Regions from separate parts of the Roseibium sp. JB4-4 genome, predicted to be linked through region 1. Evidence: predicted binding sites of a transcription regulator. Region 1 holds the regulator's gene; each other region holds the start of a gene.
The links. Region 1 encodes PhoB, which activates phosphate uptake and scavenging genes when phosphate is short. Its sites were predicted from a motif close to TGTCATNNANCTGTCAT; they were not measured.

Region 1 (4,213 bases):
AACTGCACCTCTGCTTCTGATCGGTATGGTCGGCTTTGTAGCGCGCGGATATCCGGACGGCTTCGTTTCGGGTTTCCTTGACCCGAACTCTGCCATGCCGGCGCAGATCTACACCTGGGCAGCCAGGGCGGACTACGCATTCTACGAAAAAGCCTGGGGCGGTATCATCGTCCTGCTGATCTTCCTGCTCACAATGAACATTCTCGCGATCATCCTGCGCCGCAGGTTTGAACGCCGCTGGTGAGGATTGATGCGATGAACGAGATGCCGAACATTGAACAGGCGATTAAAATGACCGATAGCAAAATCTCTGCAAACAAGGTTCAGGTCTATTACGGCGACAACCAGGCCATCAAGGACGTGGACATTGAAATCCAGCCACGTTCGGTGACGGCCTTTATCGGCCCATCAGGTTGTGGCAAGTCGACGTTTCTGCGGACTATCAATCGTATGAACGACACCATCGACATTTGCCGAGTCGAAGGCTCGATCAAGATTGACGGCGAAGACATCTACGATCCCAAGGTCGATCCGGTGCAGTTGCGCGCCAAGGTCGGCATGGTGTTCCAGAAACCGAACCCGTTTCCGAAGTCGATTTATGACAACATCGCCTACGGTCCGCGCATTCATGGTCTGGCAAAAAACAAGTCAGAACTCGATGACATCGTCTCTTCCAGCCTGCAAAAGGCAGGTCTCTGGGAAGAGGTGAAGAACCGGCTGGATGAGCCCGGAACCGGCATGTCCGGCGGTCAGCAGCAGCGTCTATGTATTGCCCGGGCGATTGCCGTCAGTCCTGAAGTGATCCTCATGGACGAGCCGTGTTCGGCTTTGGATCCGATTGCGACCGCGAAGGTGGAAGAGCTGATCGACGAACTGCGCGAGAACTATACGATCGTGATTGTGACGCACTCCATGCAGCAGGCAGCGCGTGTGTCCCAGCGTACGGCGTTCTTCCACCTTGGCATTCTGGTTGAAGAGGGTCCGACACAGGACATCTTCACAAACCCGAAAGACAAGCGTACTCAGGATTATATAACTGGCCGCTTCGGCTAAGAAATTCTTTCGAGATTACTAAAGAGGACAAAGTATGTCTGAACATACAGTCTCTGCCTATGACGAAGAACTGACAGAAATGGCTGGCAAGGTCGCTGAAATGGGCGGCTTGGCCGAAAAGGCTTTCGCCGATGCCGTTTCTGCTCTGGTGTCACGGGACCTGGAATTGGCCAAAACCACCATTGCCCAGGATGAACGGCTTGATACGTTGCATCAGGAAGTGGAAGCAAAGCTGATCGAAATGATCGCGCGCCGTCAGCCCATGGGTCAGGACCTGCGGGAAATTACGGCCGCCACGCGTATCGCCAATGATCTGGAACGCGTTGGCGACCTGGCCAAGAACGTTGCAAAACGCGCCATTGCAATCGACAACAGCCTCGGTTCCAAAAAGCTTGCGATAGGTGTCGAGCACATGACCGAGCTTGCGCTGAACCAGCTGAAGCAGGTCCTGGACGCCTATACCCGCAAGGACCCGGAAGCCGCGAAACGCGTGCAGGAAGCCGATGCGGAAGTGGACGCAATCTATACATCGCTGTTCCGCGAGCTGCTGACCTACATGATGGAAGATCCAAGGGTTATCACGCAGTGTGTCCATCTCCTTTTCTGCGCAAAGAACATTGAACGCATTGGTGATCACGCGACCAACATTGCTGAAAACGTCTTTTACATGGTGACCGGTGACCGGCTGCCGGAAGAACGGACCAAGCTGGACGAAACCACCAGCGTTTCTTAGTCGCCGAACGAACTTGCGGAAAAATGATCCAGCCGGCGCGGCTGCGCCTGCTGCATGACATGGAGCGAGATGTATGCCGAAGGTGCTCATCGTTGAAGACGAAGAACCGCTTAGTCTTCTGTTGAGATACAATCTGGAAGCCGAAGGATACACGGTTGAATCGTGTATTCGTGGCGATGAGGCAGAAATTCGGTTGCGGGAAAGCGTGCCGGACCTTTTGCTGCTCGACTGGATGCTTCCGGGCCTGTCTGGGATCGAGTTGTGTCGGCGCTTGAGAGCCAGGGAAGACACCGAGCGATTGCCCGTCATTATGCTGACGGCGCGCGGTGAAGAGGCAGAGCGTATCAGAGGACTGTCGACAGGGGCGGACGACTATGTGGTCAAACCGTTTTCCGTACCTGAATTGATGGCGCGGGTCCGCGCAATCTTGCGCCGGGCAAGTCCTGAAGTTGTGTCTACAATGCTCCGGTCCGGAGATATCGAACTGGACCGTGAAACGCACAGGGTTCGCAGGAATGCGAAAGAAGTCCACCTTGGGCCGACGGAATTCCGTCTGCTGGAATTTCTCATGACCTCACCCGGACGGGTTTTCTCGCGTGAGCAACTGCTTGACGGTGTTTGGGGGCATGATGTCTATGTCGACGAGCGGACCGTTGATGTTCACGTTGGCCGCCTCCGCAAGGCTCTGAATAAGGGCAAGGCAAGAGACCCGATCCGAACGGTCCGCGGTGCCGGCTATGCATTCAACGATCAGTTTTCGGTGGTTGCATGATGAAGTGACGAATTCCAGGTGCAAAAATCACAACAAAAAAGCCCGCCAATCTGGCGGGCTTTGCATTTTTGCTGCTGCTTGACCGCTATCCTGCGCGGGCGATCACTTTGCGATCACGGCGGCGGTCTGCAACCGGTTGATAGGCGATTTTACAATGGTGCGCGCAGTAGGGAACACCTGCGTCGGATTGGCGGCCGCAGAAGTAAAAGTCATCGGTTGCCGGATCGCCAATCGGCCATTTGCATGTCCGTTCGGTCAGGGTCAGGATCGACGCGCGTTCGGAAATCGGGATCAGCTCTGCGATCGGCTCAAGGTCAGGCTCTGCTTCGACGATGGGTGTTGGTGCAATGTCGGCCTTCAGCGCCGTCGCCCCAATAGTCTGTGGTTGAGGTGTCGGTTTTTTGGGTGCCGAAGTCCCGGCTGCGGGCGCGCTTGTGCGCGGACGACGAGGTTTGCTGCTGGACGAGGAGGACTTTGCGCGACCTGACAATCCAAGTCGGTGTACTTTGCCGATGACGGCGTTCCGGGTTACGCCACCCAGCTCACCCGCAATCTGACTTGCACTCAAGCCATCGCTCCAAAGCTTTTTGAGAAGCTCAACCCGTTCGTCTGTCCAACTCATTGCCGCACCTTTTCATTTGACCGTTTTGCCGGCCATTAACCCCGTGCTTGGCATGCGCAGGCACGCCTGATATGGCATATCTAGTGCCTAAGAATGATTAGCCCCACGAGATCTCGTGTTTGAATATCAAGAGGTTACAATAACGTTAATTTGTCAGGCAACCATTCGCCCAAAACCAATTGGGGATGAAGCGACTTTTCCCCAAGTATGGCGAGACCCTTGAGACTTTTGCTGAATCTGCGCTCAGGGGCTGCAGGTTGCGGCGAAGCGCCATTTCCATTGACAGGCCTTGGGGCCGGGGGTGTATAAGAAAACCGCAGCGTGCCGCCTCTTCGGGGCGGCATGTTGCATTTTGGCCTGACACAGTAACTGTGACATCGTTGCTCCTGTCGGGCGCGAACGTCACCTTCGTGCAGGCGTTCTTAAGGAGACAAAAGAGGTTATGTCCAAGACTGCATTATTCGGTAACTACGCAAGATCGAACCTGTCGTTTGATCATGGGGAAGGTGTCTGGCTTGTTACGAAAGACGGCCGACGATTCCTCGATTGCGGTTCCGGTATTGCTGTCAATTCCATCGGGCATAGCCATCCGCACCTGGTGTCGGCGCTACAGGAGCAGGCCGCAAAACTGTGGCACGTGTCCAACCTTCATCAGATACCGGAGGGTGAGCGCCTTGCGCAGCGCCTTTGCGACGCTTCTTTTGCCGAAAAGGTGCTTTTTGTGAATTCCGGCGCTGAAGCGATGGAAGCCGCCATCAAGTGCGCGCGCAGGTACCATTTCGACAAAGGACAGCCGGAACGCTACCATATCGTCACGTTCGAGGGAGCGTTCCACGGCCGGACACTGGGGACCATCGCCGCGGGCGGCCAAGCCAAATATCTGGAAGGATTTGGCCCGAAGGCACCGGGTTTCGATCAAGTGCCTGCAAACGATCTGGATGCTCTCAAGGAGGCTCTCGGACCGCAGACGGCGGCGATTGCGCTTGAACCTGTCCAGGGTGAGGGCGGTATTCGGGAGATCCCGACGGACTTC
Region 2 (4,213 bases), 2.5 Mb from region 1:
GCCGAAATTTGACCTGTGCGAAGTCAGCTTGCAGGACGTCGCGGCATATCTGGGTCTGGAAACTGGCTCTCTCAAACGTGTTTCCACCGCGTCGACCGCACTTCGTCATGTCTTTGTGCAAATCGAAGACCTGGAAACCCTTGCATCCATTCGCCCCGACGAAGCTGCTTTGCGTGCCTATTGCCGAGACTTTGCCATCGACACCATCGGAGTCTGGTGCTCCACCTACAAGGGACTTGGCAAGGTCAAACTTCGTTTGAGAGACCTTTGTCATGGGGTTGGGGATCCGGAGGAAGCTGCCAGTGGCACAACAAACAGTGCGCTTGCGTGCGAATTGGTCCGGTCCAGATACCTGACGCCGGGCGCGTCCGGTCAAGCGGTTGTCGTTGCAGAGCAAGGTGTTGAAATGGGAAGACCGAGCATTGTTCGCACAGTGCTGAACACCTCAAGCGGCGATATTACCGATGTCAGCGTCGGAGGTTATGCAGCGCTGCGAATGCGCGGCGACGTCGTTCTTTGACGAAGGTGCTTTTCGAAGCAAATCGAAAAGACCCGCGAAGCCATATTTCCACTTCGCGGGTCTTTCAAAAGGCAACTTCATGCGCATTCGTTTCAGCGCCGGTCCCCTGGTGAGGCCGTCGCTGGTCCGTGTTTACCGAACAACCTTCAGCCAACCTCAATCGGTGCTGTTACCGGCATTAAATTGCTTCATAGAGCGGTAAGGTCGGCTCCATCTGCTACACGCTTGTCCTTCAGCTCCGGGTGCAGGGTTTTGCCGAGAATATGAGTATCCTTGCCGATTACGTGCTGACCTGAGCCCACGATAAGTGGATCCGGTTCACCAACAATCCTTCTGTCCTTGTCCGGATAGGGGAGCGAATTCAGAAAGTGCTCCATACAGTTAAGCCTTGCACGTTTCTTGTCATCGGATTTGACGATGGACCATGGTGCATCAGCGGTGTCAGTGTAGAAGAACATTGCCTCCTTGGCTTCCGTGTAATCGTCCCATTTGTCGAGGGAAGCCATGTCGATCGGCGATAGTTTCCATTGTTTCAGTGGATCTGTCTTGCGCTGGTTGAACCGGCGACGCTGTTCGGTCTGGGTTACGGAGAACCAGTATTTGTAGAGAAGAATCCCGTCGCGGACGAACATGCGCTCAATTTCCGGGCATTGGCGCATGAATTCCAGATACTGAGACGGCGAGCAAAACCCCATCACCCGTTCAACGCCGGCGCGGTTGTACCAGGATCTGTCGAACAGGATCATTTGACCGGCTGTCGGCAGGTGCTCGATGTAGCGCTGGAAATACCACTGACTCATTTCACTTTCAGTTGGCTTTTGCAGCGCGACAACACTTGCACCACGCGGGTTCAGATGTTCGGTAAAGCGCTTGATCGTGCCTCCTTTTCCTGCGGCATCACGACCTTCGAACAAGATCACCACACGCTGGCCCGTTTCCTGGATCCATTTCTGCGCCTTTAGAAGCTCAGCCTGGAGTTTCGCCTTTCGCTTTTCGTAAGCGGCCCGCCGCATCTTTGTGGCGTAGGGGTATTCCCCCGTTTCAAAGACGTGAGAGATCGCCTCGGAGTTGTGACGCATTTCAGCAAGGTGATGACGAAGCTCAGGGCCAGTGGAATTGGTTCTGGAATTAGCTGCGGGTTGTTTGTTTGGTGCAGCTGGGGGTTGGCGAGGTTTGCTCTTGCTGGCTGCCTTTGTAGCGGTAGAATTGGCGGGTTGTGCAGCGCCGTTTTTGGGAGTGGTTTTCTTAGTCTGCGTTTCTGTCACGTGTGTCTCCTCGTCTGAATGACGGGTTGGTAACACGGAAGATCGTGGCAAGCATTGATGCCAATCAACTCAGAAGTGATGCAGGAATTGGTAATTCGTATTAGGTAAGTTTCTCTGAAAGTTAAGTTTTTGTTTATTGTTTACTAGAGAGATGTTTGTGGTGTTGCACCTGCAGCTAACTGCCCAGAGCGCTGTTGCCACATCCGGACTACGCTTTGAAACAGGTATTCCCGACTTGCCGCATCTGGTCTGGGCTTAGTCCATGTCTCCGTGCATCGCGACCATATCGAGCTCTGCAGCGGGTGCTTCTATGGTTCGAAAACTCTCTCTCACACCGTCGTCAGTCAGCTCCCGCTGCACGGCAATCAATGTGTTCTCTGGATGCTCTTCACACAGCTCGGCCATATAGGTCAGCTCTTCTGTTGCGACGCCTCTGGCTGCCTCTACGGAAGGGGCCCCGTAAACGTCGACAAAATGCTGGGCAAGCCTGTCGGCGAGACTGGCAAACTCAGTGTCTTCAACAGGGGTTACGGCCACAAACGTAACCCGTCCGAAGGTTTCCAGTCCGAGCCAGCCATTTGAAAAGGCCTGGCGGGCTTTGCCGGAGAGGTCAGCTTCGGTCCAGTCTGAAAATTCGAATCCCCCCGACAGGCAATATTCACCGGTTCGTGCAGGCGAAAAGAAAACGTTGCGGTCACTGTCGTCGAGATGAATTGCGCGGGCAAGTTTCATGGCTCAGGTCTCCAGCCTACTTGAAAGCGGGATCAGTTTTGTTTCCCCATCGACGCGAAGCAGCAAACCGAAGTGTTCGTCGACGCCGACAAAGGTTCCGGACAGGCCATCGACGTCGATCTGCTCCCCCATATTCTGTGCAAGGGCACGCCAATCGGTGTGGACTGGCTGTGGGCCGTCTTCCAGCCAACGATTGATCCAGTAAAGCGTGTGGCGAACCCAGGCTTCGAGCAGATCCGTAGCGGCGATCTCGGCGCAGCCTTCTTCGGACAGATAAGTCCGGTCAGGCGCGTCTCCCGGGTTCCCATCAGAGCTCGCCATGTTGAGTTCAAGTCCGACAACAAGCCAATCCGGTTCTTCAGCCGGCTGTGCCGTGGACGCCTTGACCCGGAACCGTCCGCATAGGGCACCGTTTACTCTCATGCCACCATCCCATTGCAGGTGAACGGCGACCTCTGGCGGTGCCAGAGCTCCAAGAGCTGCCTGAAGTCCAAGGCCGCAAACCGGCAGCGCGGTCATGGCCGGCTCCAGCGGCATTTCAGGCGTGAAGATCAGACTTGCCTTAAAGACATTGCCAGTGAGGTTGTAAACAACAGTTCCGGCATCCGTTCCGGCAACGGCCAGAGCAGTTGCGCGTTCAAAGGGATCGATAGCTCCAGGAACGGCTTCGCCCTGAAAAAGGGGGGCAGCTGAACTTCGCTCACGCCTTGCCTCCCTCAACCAGTGTCTTTGCAAGCTGCCGAAATACGGAAGCTTCAGGCGCGTCCGGTGTCTTGACCGCAAGCGGTGTTCCACCGTCTCCGGCAAGGCGAATGTTCAAATGCAACGGTACTTCTGCCAGAAGCGGGACGCCCAGCTTTTCTGCCTCTGCAGCCACGCCTCCATGACCGAAAACGTGTTCCTCGTGACCGCAATTCGAGCAGATATGGGTCGACATGTTTTCGATCATCCCGACAATCGGCACATTCATTTGCTGGAACATGTCGATGCCCTTACGCGCATCCAGCAGTGCCACGTCTTGAGGCGTGGAAACAATGATGGCGCCATCGACAATGAACTTCTGGCTGAGTGTCATCTGGACATCGCCGGTACCGGGCGGCAAATCGACGATCAGGACATCCAGAGCACCCCATTGAACCTGAGACATCATTTGCTGAAGCGCGCCCATCAGCATCGGGCCGCGCCAGACGACGGCCTTATCGCCGGACGTCATCAATCCGATGGAAATCAGGGTAACCCCATGGTTGCGGAGCGGCAGGATCATCTGGCCGTCAGGCGAAGTCGGTCGTCCGGAGATCCCGAGCATCTTGGGCTGAGAGGGACCATAGACATCCGCGTCCAGCAACCCGACCTTGCGCCCTTCAGCTGCAAGAGCGCAGGCAAGATTTGCAGCGACGGTGGATTTGCCGACACCGCCCTTTCCGGATGCGATTGCAATCACCCTGTCAATTCCCGGAACCCTTTGAGGTCCCGAAGTGCCGGGTGCCTGTGGAATGGGCTTGATCGGTTGGGGTTCTTGCGGAGCCTGTTTGGGCGCTGGTTGTTCAGAATGGGACGTCATCACAATCTGAACGTCGCCACACCCTTCCAGCGCTTTCAGTGCCAGATTGGTATGAGCCTCAAGCTCTTCCATTTCCACCAAGCGTTTCGGGTCGATCTCCAAGACAAGCCGGACCGAGGTATCACGCACCTGAAG
Region 3 (4,213 bases), 420 kb from region 1:
CAGCTGGCCAGTGAAGACGTCCTGAAGCAACTTGCTCCAGCGGCGCTTAGAACGCGCTTTTCAATTGCTGAAACGATGACCTCAGCCACGTGTGCGGCAACGCTTGACCGGATCCGCAAACGTGGAAGTCACGGTGTGTGCCTGAAAGCCAGAGACACTGCTGAATTGCGCAGTGCCATATCTCGCCTGACGGGCAAGCGGATTCCGGTCGTCACAATATTTACCGACATCACCGGTTCGCAAAAACTGGCATATGCGGGGTTGAGCAATGAGAACGCGGGGAGGACCGCGGCCTATCTCATGCTCAAACAGCTTGGCCCCGCGGACCGCGTTGTTCTGACAATCCTCAGTCAACTTGCCTTTCAGGGCGAAGAAGAACGGTATGACGGCTTCCGATCAGAGTTGAGCCGCTCGCGGCCTGATATTGAGGTTCTTGAAGCCAGTGGTGGCGGCGGCCTGAACACGGCGACAGAGCGCGCAGTTGCCGAGAAAATCCAGTCCGCCCCCAAAATTGCCGGCGTCTATTCCATGGGCGGTGGCAATCAAGCTGTATTGAAGGCTCTGGAACGCGCCGGAAAGACCCCATCGGTCTTCGTCGCGCATGATCTTGATGAAGACAATCTCGAGCTGCTTCGCGGTGAGAAGCTGACTTTCGTCCTTCACCACGACCTGCGCTCCGACATGAGAACGGCCTTTCGGCACATTATGGCATTTCATGGTATCGGGCCCGAGCCAGCCGCATCCCTCAGCGACATTCAAATCGTCACACCGGTCAATATTCCAATGGCTTTCAAGTGAGTTGAAGCTTTTTGTGCGCTCGAAAAACATGAAGAAATGTGTATGGCGGGAGATCGCAACTTGTCTGAGGTTCAACCGGACTGGAAGCGATTTGATGCGCAGTTACCGTCCCGGGTCCTTGCTCTCCATGGAGCGATAGAAGTCCTTCAAGGTCTTGCCGGGCTCCGCTTTGAACTTGTCGCCGGTCTCCCGCAATTCGGAAATACGATCGAGACGGAACATGCGGAAGTCATGGCGAAGTTCGCACCAGGCTACAAGTGTCCATACCTTGCCCCAGAACCAAAGGCCGAGAGGACGGACCACCCGGTCAGAGGCATCGCCTTTTCCATCGCGATAGGCGATCGAAAGGCGCTTGCGTGTGTCCGCAGCATTTTCAAGAAAATCGATATGTGACCTGACCTGTGGGGTCATCTCTGGCGCAAATGCGTGGATTTGCACCTCATTCTGCCTCACCCGCAGTTTGTCTGGCATGACGGCATCGATCTTGATCATGGCCTCTTCGGCAGCCCGGGCCATGGCTGCTCCACCCCAGGCGCGGATCAAACGTGCACCGGCAAGCAAGGCAACGATTTCATCTCGTGTGAACATGAGAGGCGGCAACTCGTAGCCATCTCGCATGATGTAGCCGACACCTGCAGCGCCCTCGATGGGCACACCGGAGGCCTGCAAGTCGGCAACATCGCGATAGATGGTGCGTTCCGATACTTCCAGCCATTCGGACAACTGTCGTGCCCGGACGAGCCGCCCGCCACGCAGATATTGAACGATCTGAAAAAGGCGGTCGGCACGTCTCATGCTGCAAGACCCTTAAGCAGCGAAAAGCCCGATGGAATTGCCATCCGGGTCGATACAATACGCAAATCGGCCTGCCGGAATTGCAATCGGGTCGGAGACGACTTCACCACCTGCTTTCGCAAAACGTTCCATGGTTTCCTCAAGCGTGTCAGGGCATGCAATATGTACAGTGGGCCCAGAGCCGTCGCCTGCCGGTTTGCCGGGATAAAGATGTCCTGCAATGCCATCCTGCTTGTTGGTCGTGAACATCGCGATATGGTTCGGTCCCATATCTGTAACAAGTTTGAGTTCGGTTTTGAAAACGTCATTGTAAAAACTGATTGCCTTGTCCAGATCCGTAACCGGAATCTCCATCCAAACAGTGAAATTGTCAGGAACAAATGTCATTGAAAGTCTCCTTGGCTGCAGTGACGTCAGGCACTCTAGCAAAGGGCTCCTGACAGCCTTCTGTCAGGAGAAACCGACAGGTACATCAACGGCAAGATTTTGTGTTCAGGCCCGAAAACGGGCCTCGTTCTAATGTGTCCCGTGCTGTTTGTGACGGTTCAACCACAATATGACATTGCGTGCGTGCGAACTGAAATATAACTTTAACGCGAATGCCAATCTTCCGTCACCGTGTGCTTGCAGAGTGCCCTGGCTGATCTTCAGCTCATTCCCTGCGGAGGCTCTCATGAGAAAACTTACCCAGGTCCTGCTTTTGGCGGGCACCAGCGTCATGGCATCCAGTGCGATTGCCAAGGATGCCGGATATACTGGCGAAATTGATGTCGTGCATGGCGACAGTTCTGCTGACATGGCAACCGGAAGAATATTTTTGGATACCAACCGCAATTCCAGACTGGACGCTGGAGAGACCGGACTGGCCGGCGTTCTTGTCTCAAACGGGCGCGAGGTCGTCGCAACCGGTGAAGACGGTTCCTACTCTTTGCCCGCCTATGACGACATGAACCTTTTCATCACGAAACCGGCAGGCTACATGACGCCAGTCAGCGACGACATGGTTCCGCAGTTCAGCTATGTGCACAAGGTCGCCGGTTCGGCCGATCTGCGGTTTGGCGGTATCGAGCCAACGGGGCCTCTGCCTCAATCGGTCAATTTTCCGCTTGTGGAAGATCCGGTCGGCGATGAATTTCAGTGTCTCGTTTTCGGCGATACACAGCCGTATTCCAACCAGGAAGTTTCCTATGTCCGCCAGACGGTGGGCAAGCTTTTGGCTAACCGTGACAACAGTGCCACCCAGTGCCTGCTGTTTCAGGGTGACGTCATGGGTGACGACCTTTCGCTTTATCCGCGCTTCAAAAAGATTGTCGCCACGGGCGGCGTGCCGCAATACTACGTTGCCGGCAACCATGACCTTGACTTTGATGCCAAATCCGATGCCGACAGCTTTGACACCTTTCGCCGCGAATTCGGACCCGAATACTATTCCTTCGACATAGGTCAGGTGCATTTCGTCGTTCTCGACGACGTGCGCTACCCCTGCAACGGTGTTGACGCCCACGAATTCTGTGACCTGTCGGCCAAGCCTTCCTACAACGGCGTCATCTCCGAACGTCAGCTGGAATGGCTGAAAAACGATCTTGCCAATGTGCCGGAAGACAAGCTGATCGTTCTAAGCGCTCACATACCATTCGTGACCTATACGGATGCAACCGCCCAGAAGCACCAGGTCGACAATCTCGACAAGCTCTACGAGCTGATAGGTGACAGACCCGCGCTTGGGCTCTCGGGCCATACACACACAACAGAACAGATCCTGCCGGGCGAATTTTACAAAGGCTGGGAAGAAGCTACGGGGACCGGGCCTGCCAAATTTCATCAGATCGTCACCGGTGCGGTCTCCGGCTCCTGGTGGGCAGGTGACCTGAACAACAGCGGAGTTCCCCACGCGACACAGCGTCTTGGCTCCCCGCGCGGATACTACGTGCTGGATTTCGCAGGCTCTGACTATGTCGATACCTATATGACCTTCGAAGGCGAGGAAGACGATCAGCTTCACGTCTCTTTCAACACACCCCGCTTTCGTGATTGGGCAGAAAAGCTTGTCAGCTTCACGAACCAAAACGACATCCCCAGCGACATCACGCCTCCGGTTACCGTCAATGACCTGGGAGACATGGACATGTTGACGAAGGAGGACCTCTCCGGAACGACGTATGTCGCCATCAACGTCTGGAACGGTTCGAAGGAAAGCCAGGTATCCTTCTCCATCAATGGTGGCGACCCGATTGAGGCAGAGCGCACGCAAAAGGGTGAAGGAGAGGAAGCATTCGAAGGTCCGACCTATTCCGATCCTCTGGCGATGGCCAAGCAATCCACCAATGGACGTCAGGCCGTACGCAGCACAGACGGGGGCGAAGCAACCGCCGGCTACCGCACCTGGCAGGGCCTGCAATGGGCCGGTATTGCCGGCCCGTTCCAGGACTGGATGCTCACCACAAAATCAAACCATCTCTGGCGAGCCGAGTTGCCCTCGGATTTACCGGCGGGCGTTCACACGCTGAACATTCGCACAACAGACCGTTACGGGCGCACGTTCAATCAAACCAAAACTTTCGAGGTCGTGGATGAATTGCCGCAAATGACCTGGCAAGAGAAATTCTGGAATGAATAGCCG
Region 4 (4,213 bases), 490 kb from region 1:
CTGGTACGAGAAACAAAAGCGCGCCGGTTTCCGGCGCGCTTCTTTTTCACGCTGAGTTTGTCCGGCGCTAGCCGATCAGCGCATTGTCTGCACGCTTTACCGCGATGACGGACGAGCGAGCCAATTTGCCTTCACCGTCAGGGAACGGTGCTGCTGGGTGCTGCACGCCGACAAAGAGCGTACGCCGGTCGGCCGACCATGTAATTCCAGTGACTTCAGATCCATAAGGAACAGTCATGAAGCGCTCGATCTGGCCGGTAACCGGATCGCCAACCAGCATCTGGTTGTTGCCCATGCCGGCAAAGTCGCCCTCATTCTTGTAGTTTCCGTCAGTCTGTATCCACAAGAGACCGGAAGAGTCGAACATCATGCCGTCCGGCGAGTTGAACATGTTACCCGCGTTGACATTGTCCGAGCCGGCATATGGGGTTCCGGCATGGACATCCGGGTTCCCGGCCATAACATAAAGATCCCATTTGAATTTGGTATCTGCATGATCATCGTTTTCGGGATACCAACGGACGATCTGGCCGAAGTTGTTCTCCTCACGCGGGTTCGGACCGTTAACCGCGGTGTCGTCACCGCCGGCATTCGGCTTCACGCCCCTGTTCTTGTTGTTGGTCAGCGCGCAATACGCTTCAACGGCAACCGGATTGACGGCAACCCATTCAGGACGGTCCATTGTTGTCGCCCCCACCTTGGAAGCGGCCATCCGGGTGAAGACCGAGATTTCCTCAAGACTCATTTCGGTCGTTTCCGGGGTCAGGGCCATCCACTCGCCAGTTCCGTCATCTGCAAATTTGGCAACGTGCAGGACACCATCATCCAAAAGGCCGTCTGTCGGCACGCCCGGTGTGTAGGTGCCGTTGGAGACAAACTTGTAAAGAAACTCACCCCGCTCATCATCTCCCATATAGACGATGACCTGACCGTTGGGTGCCAGCGCACAAGCCGCATTTTCGTGTTTGAAACGTCCAAGCGCCGAGCGTTTTACAGGCGTTGATGCCGGATCAGAGGGATCAATTTCGACGATATAGCCAGCACGGCGCGGCTCGTTGATGTTTTTGGAAATGTCGAAGCGATCATCGAACTTCTCGTAGGAATAGCGGCTTTCCGCTGCAATACCATAACGTTTGAAGTCTTCGGGAAGCTCAATCTCAGGATCTGTGGACCCGAAATAGCCGTTGAAGTTTTCCTCGCAGGTCAGATAAGTGCCCCACGGCGTCTTGCCTGCACCGCAATTGTTGAAGGTTCCGAGAGACCGGGTTCCAGTCGGATCGGCCTCCGTCTTCAATAGATCATGACCAGCAGCCGGACCGGAAATCGCCATTTCCGTGTTGTGCGTGATGCGGCGGTTGAACGGGCTGTCGACGACCACGCGCCAGCCATTTTCGCCTTCTTCCACTTCCATTACGGTAACGCCTTGGAAGTTTTGAAGCATGCGGACATCTTCCGCCGTTTGCGGTGTGCCATCTTCGGTATGCGGCAGATTGATCTTCGGGTTCACATACTCGCTGTTCACCGCGATGATCTGCTTGTCGCCGATGGCAAAAAGCTCCATGCCATCAGTGTTTTCACCGAAAACCTTGTCAGAAGAACTGATCGGGACACCGGCTTCATGCGAGAAATCATGCGCGTCAGAAACGAGCTTGTCTCCCCATTTCACCAGAATGTCCCATGTGTAACCTTCAGGAACATGAACCGTGCTGTCGGTCGCAATGCCAACCGGGCTGAATGCGAAGCGTCCGGCATCCTGTGCCCTTGCGGAGGTGGAATTCATGAGGCTCGCACCAGTGCCAAGGCCCATGACGGCGGCGCCGGACCCGAATGCCACCAGGCCCCCGAGAAAACCGCGCCGAGAAAGACCGGATTCGACGACCTTGTCGAAATCTGTCGTTTCAGAGGTAGGACGAACCATTTCGTCCCATTCGTCCCAGGAAAGATCGTCCTTGTTGATATGATCCATAGTGGCTCTCCATCGGATGGCTAAAGTGAAACGCATCGTTGCGCACACCACGCATTAAATGGGTCCACGTGACAGAGCGATGACGGGCAGATGACAGATGGATTACAACGGTGATTTGGAGTTGTGGGACGCAGCATGGCCGCCCCTCAAAGCGTTGATAAGGCCAAAGAAATGTCTTTAGCCCGCCAGAGAAACACTGATGCCAAATTATTTTTTCTGCCGGCCGGGTCGGTTCAGGCCGGCGGCTCTCTCAATGACATCGGGATCAGGCAGATCTCCAAGGAGATAACGCGGTCCCCGGCCATGTCGGGACGCGGCATCACCGGCGTTGTAAAGCTGGCATGACTTCATCGACAGGCACCCACATCCGATACATGCATCCAACTTGTCCCTCAACGTCGTCATGCGCTCAATCCGATCATCCAGGTGCCGGCGAAAGTCCCTTCCGATACGTGTCCAATCTGCCTTTGTTGGCGCCCTGCCCTCTGGTAGCCGTTTCAGCTGACCAGCGATTTCTCCAATTGAAAAACCGAATTCCTGTGCAACCAGGACAAAGGACAGCCTTCGGATATCCGCGCGCAAGAATCGCCTTTGCCCACCTTCATTTCTCACGGGATGTACCAGTCCCTTTTCCTCGTAAAACCGGATCGCCGACACCGAGAGACCGGTTCTGCTCGCAAGTTCACCAATACTGAGAAGATCACTTCCTCGCATAACCCTATTCAATTTTTCTCTTTTCTCTCTTGACCTCAACTTAACTTGAGGAATTATCTCCAGTGTCCCGATCAAGTCAATCTGAGAAAGGACACCAGATGAGCACCCCCTTTTTGGAACATGTGAACGTCACCGTGAGCGATCCGGAAGCGACCGCAAAGCGGCTTGAAACGTGGTTTGGATGGAAAGTTCGCTGGAAAGGTGCAGCGAAAGACGGTGGCACCACCTATCACATAGGCAACGAAACCAGTTATGTGGCGGCCTATACACCTGCGCACACGACAGAGGCGGTGAAGGAAAGCAGCTATTCCCGCCACGGCGGCCTCAACCACATTGCCGTTGTCGTGGACGACTTGGATGCCACGGAAGAGCGCATAAAGGCTGGAGGTTACAAGACCCACAATCACGGTGACTACGAACCGGGCCGCCGCTTCTATTTCGACGATGATGACGGTATCGAATTTGAAATCGTCAGCTATTCCAGCTGACGCCCAGGACCGGGATCGGGCGGCGAGAGCCGCCCGATCCGGACTGCCTGTTTAGTGCCCAGACAGTACAAGTGTTCTGATCGGGTACTGGATAGCCTGACTGCGCAAAATGATGGCATGCACCAGTCCAACAGTGTCGACCACATGCAGGAAAACATACTGCGCTGTCGTCAAGTCCTTGTCCTCCAGAAGCCTGTCGTGATTGCTGGTATAGGCATTCACTTCACAACTTGCGCCCGGTGGCAGCTTGTCGAGGCCGCCTTCATACAAGGGCTCAAGGATCGCTGTAACGGTCGATGTTTCCGACGCCTTGGTCGCATCCACAAGCTGGCTACCCGTGCTGACCTGACCAGCAGCAATTTCAGACTGAACATCAGCCACGACCAACGGGATGATGGTGAATGGAACGGCGGGACAAAAAGCTTCAGCAACCATTCCCCGTTTGATGACCTGAGCCTCGACCTGCCCGAAACCGGCAACAATCCGCTCCTGCACTGAATCGTGGGGAATGAGGATTCCCGCCGGGCGCATCAAAGGATTGACGATCTCGCCGGGACGCAGCACGAATTGGGTGACCATGCCGTCGACACCGGCATAAACGGTCATTTTCCCCAATTCGACTTCAGCTTCTTCAAGCTTTGCCTCTGCGCTTGAAAGCTTTGCGGGAAGCGCAACGTTGATCTTGGTTTCAGCAAGGTCCTTGTTTGCTTTCGCAGCCTCGAGTGCACCCGTGCGGGAATCAACCGTGTTCTGCAGCTTTTCCAGGTCACGCTCACTGACGACATTCGCATTGCGTTCGAACAATTCCTGTCGTGTATCAAGCTCGTCCTGGGCCTGTTTCAATGAAGCTACAGCCTGGTCAACCTGTGCGGACGCGACCGCAAGCTCGCCCTCTGCCAGGGCGATTTCACCCTTGATCTCCTCAACCTGCTGCTTCGCGGTTACGACATCGGCTTCCTGCCGACTGCTGTCCAACTTGAAGATTGGTGCACCAGCCTTGATCTCCGTCTCAAGTTCGTTGGGAACGAATATCTCTTCGACCCGA

Region 2: the regulator PhoB is predicted to act here: its motif matches at 1,804-1,820, upstream of ppk2 (polyphosphate kinase 2).
Region 3: the regulator PhoB is predicted to act here: its motif matches at 2,131-2,147, upstream of ACZ1HV_RS06705 (calcineurin-like phosphoesterase C-terminal domain-containing protein).
Region 4: the regulator PhoB is predicted to act here: its motif matches at 2,046-2,062, upstream of ACZ1HV_RS06390 (PhoX family protein).

The regions. Positions count from the first base shown of each region.
Region 1 is NZ_CM146333.1:1,861,837-1,866,049, reverse strand. It holds gene pstA (phosphate ABC transporter permease PstA) at 1-244, shown strand, start outside; gene pstB (phosphate ABC transporter ATP-binding protein PstB) at 292-1,053, shown strand; gene phoU (phosphate signaling complex protein PhoU) at 1,088-1,786, shown strand; gene phoB (phosphate regulon transcriptional regulator PhoB) at 1,860-2,558, shown strand; gene ACZ1HV_RS08540 (GcrA family cell cycle regulator) at 2,644-3,180, opposite strand; gene ACZ1HV_RS08535 (aspartate aminotransferase family protein) at 3,623-4,213, shown strand, end outside.
Region 2 is NZ_CM146333.1:4,386,190-4,390,402, forward strand. It holds gene ACZ1HV_RS20670 (PhzF family phenazine biosynthesis protein) at 1-520, shown strand, start outside; gene ppk2 (polyphosphate kinase 2) at 709-1,785, opposite strand; gene ACZ1HV_RS20680 (DUF6505 family protein) at 2,041-2,517, opposite strand; gene ACZ1HV_RS20685 (biotin/lipoate--protein ligase family protein) at 2,521-3,237, opposite strand; gene ACZ1HV_RS20690 (Mrp/NBP35 family ATP-binding protein) at 3,218-4,213, opposite strand, start outside.
Region 3 is NZ_CM146333.1:1,445,272-1,449,484, forward strand. It holds gene ACZ1HV_RS06690 (LacI family DNA-binding transcriptional regulator) at 1-798, shown strand, start outside; gene ACZ1HV_RS06695 (helix-turn-helix transcriptional regulator) at 901-1,593, opposite strand; gene ACZ1HV_RS06700 (VOC family protein) at 1,606-1,980, opposite strand; gene ACZ1HV_RS06705 (calcineurin-like phosphoesterase C-terminal domain-containing protein) at 2,267-4,210, shown strand.
Region 4 is NZ_CM146333.1:1,376,740-1,380,952, forward strand. It holds gene ACZ1HV_RS06390 (PhoX family protein) at 68-1,966, opposite strand; gene soxR (redox-sensitive transcriptional activator SoxR) at 2,174-2,680, opposite strand; gene ACZ1HV_RS06400 (VOC family protein) at 2,779-3,168, shown strand; gene ACZ1HV_RS06405 (HlyD family secretion protein) at 3,220-4,213, opposite strand, start outside.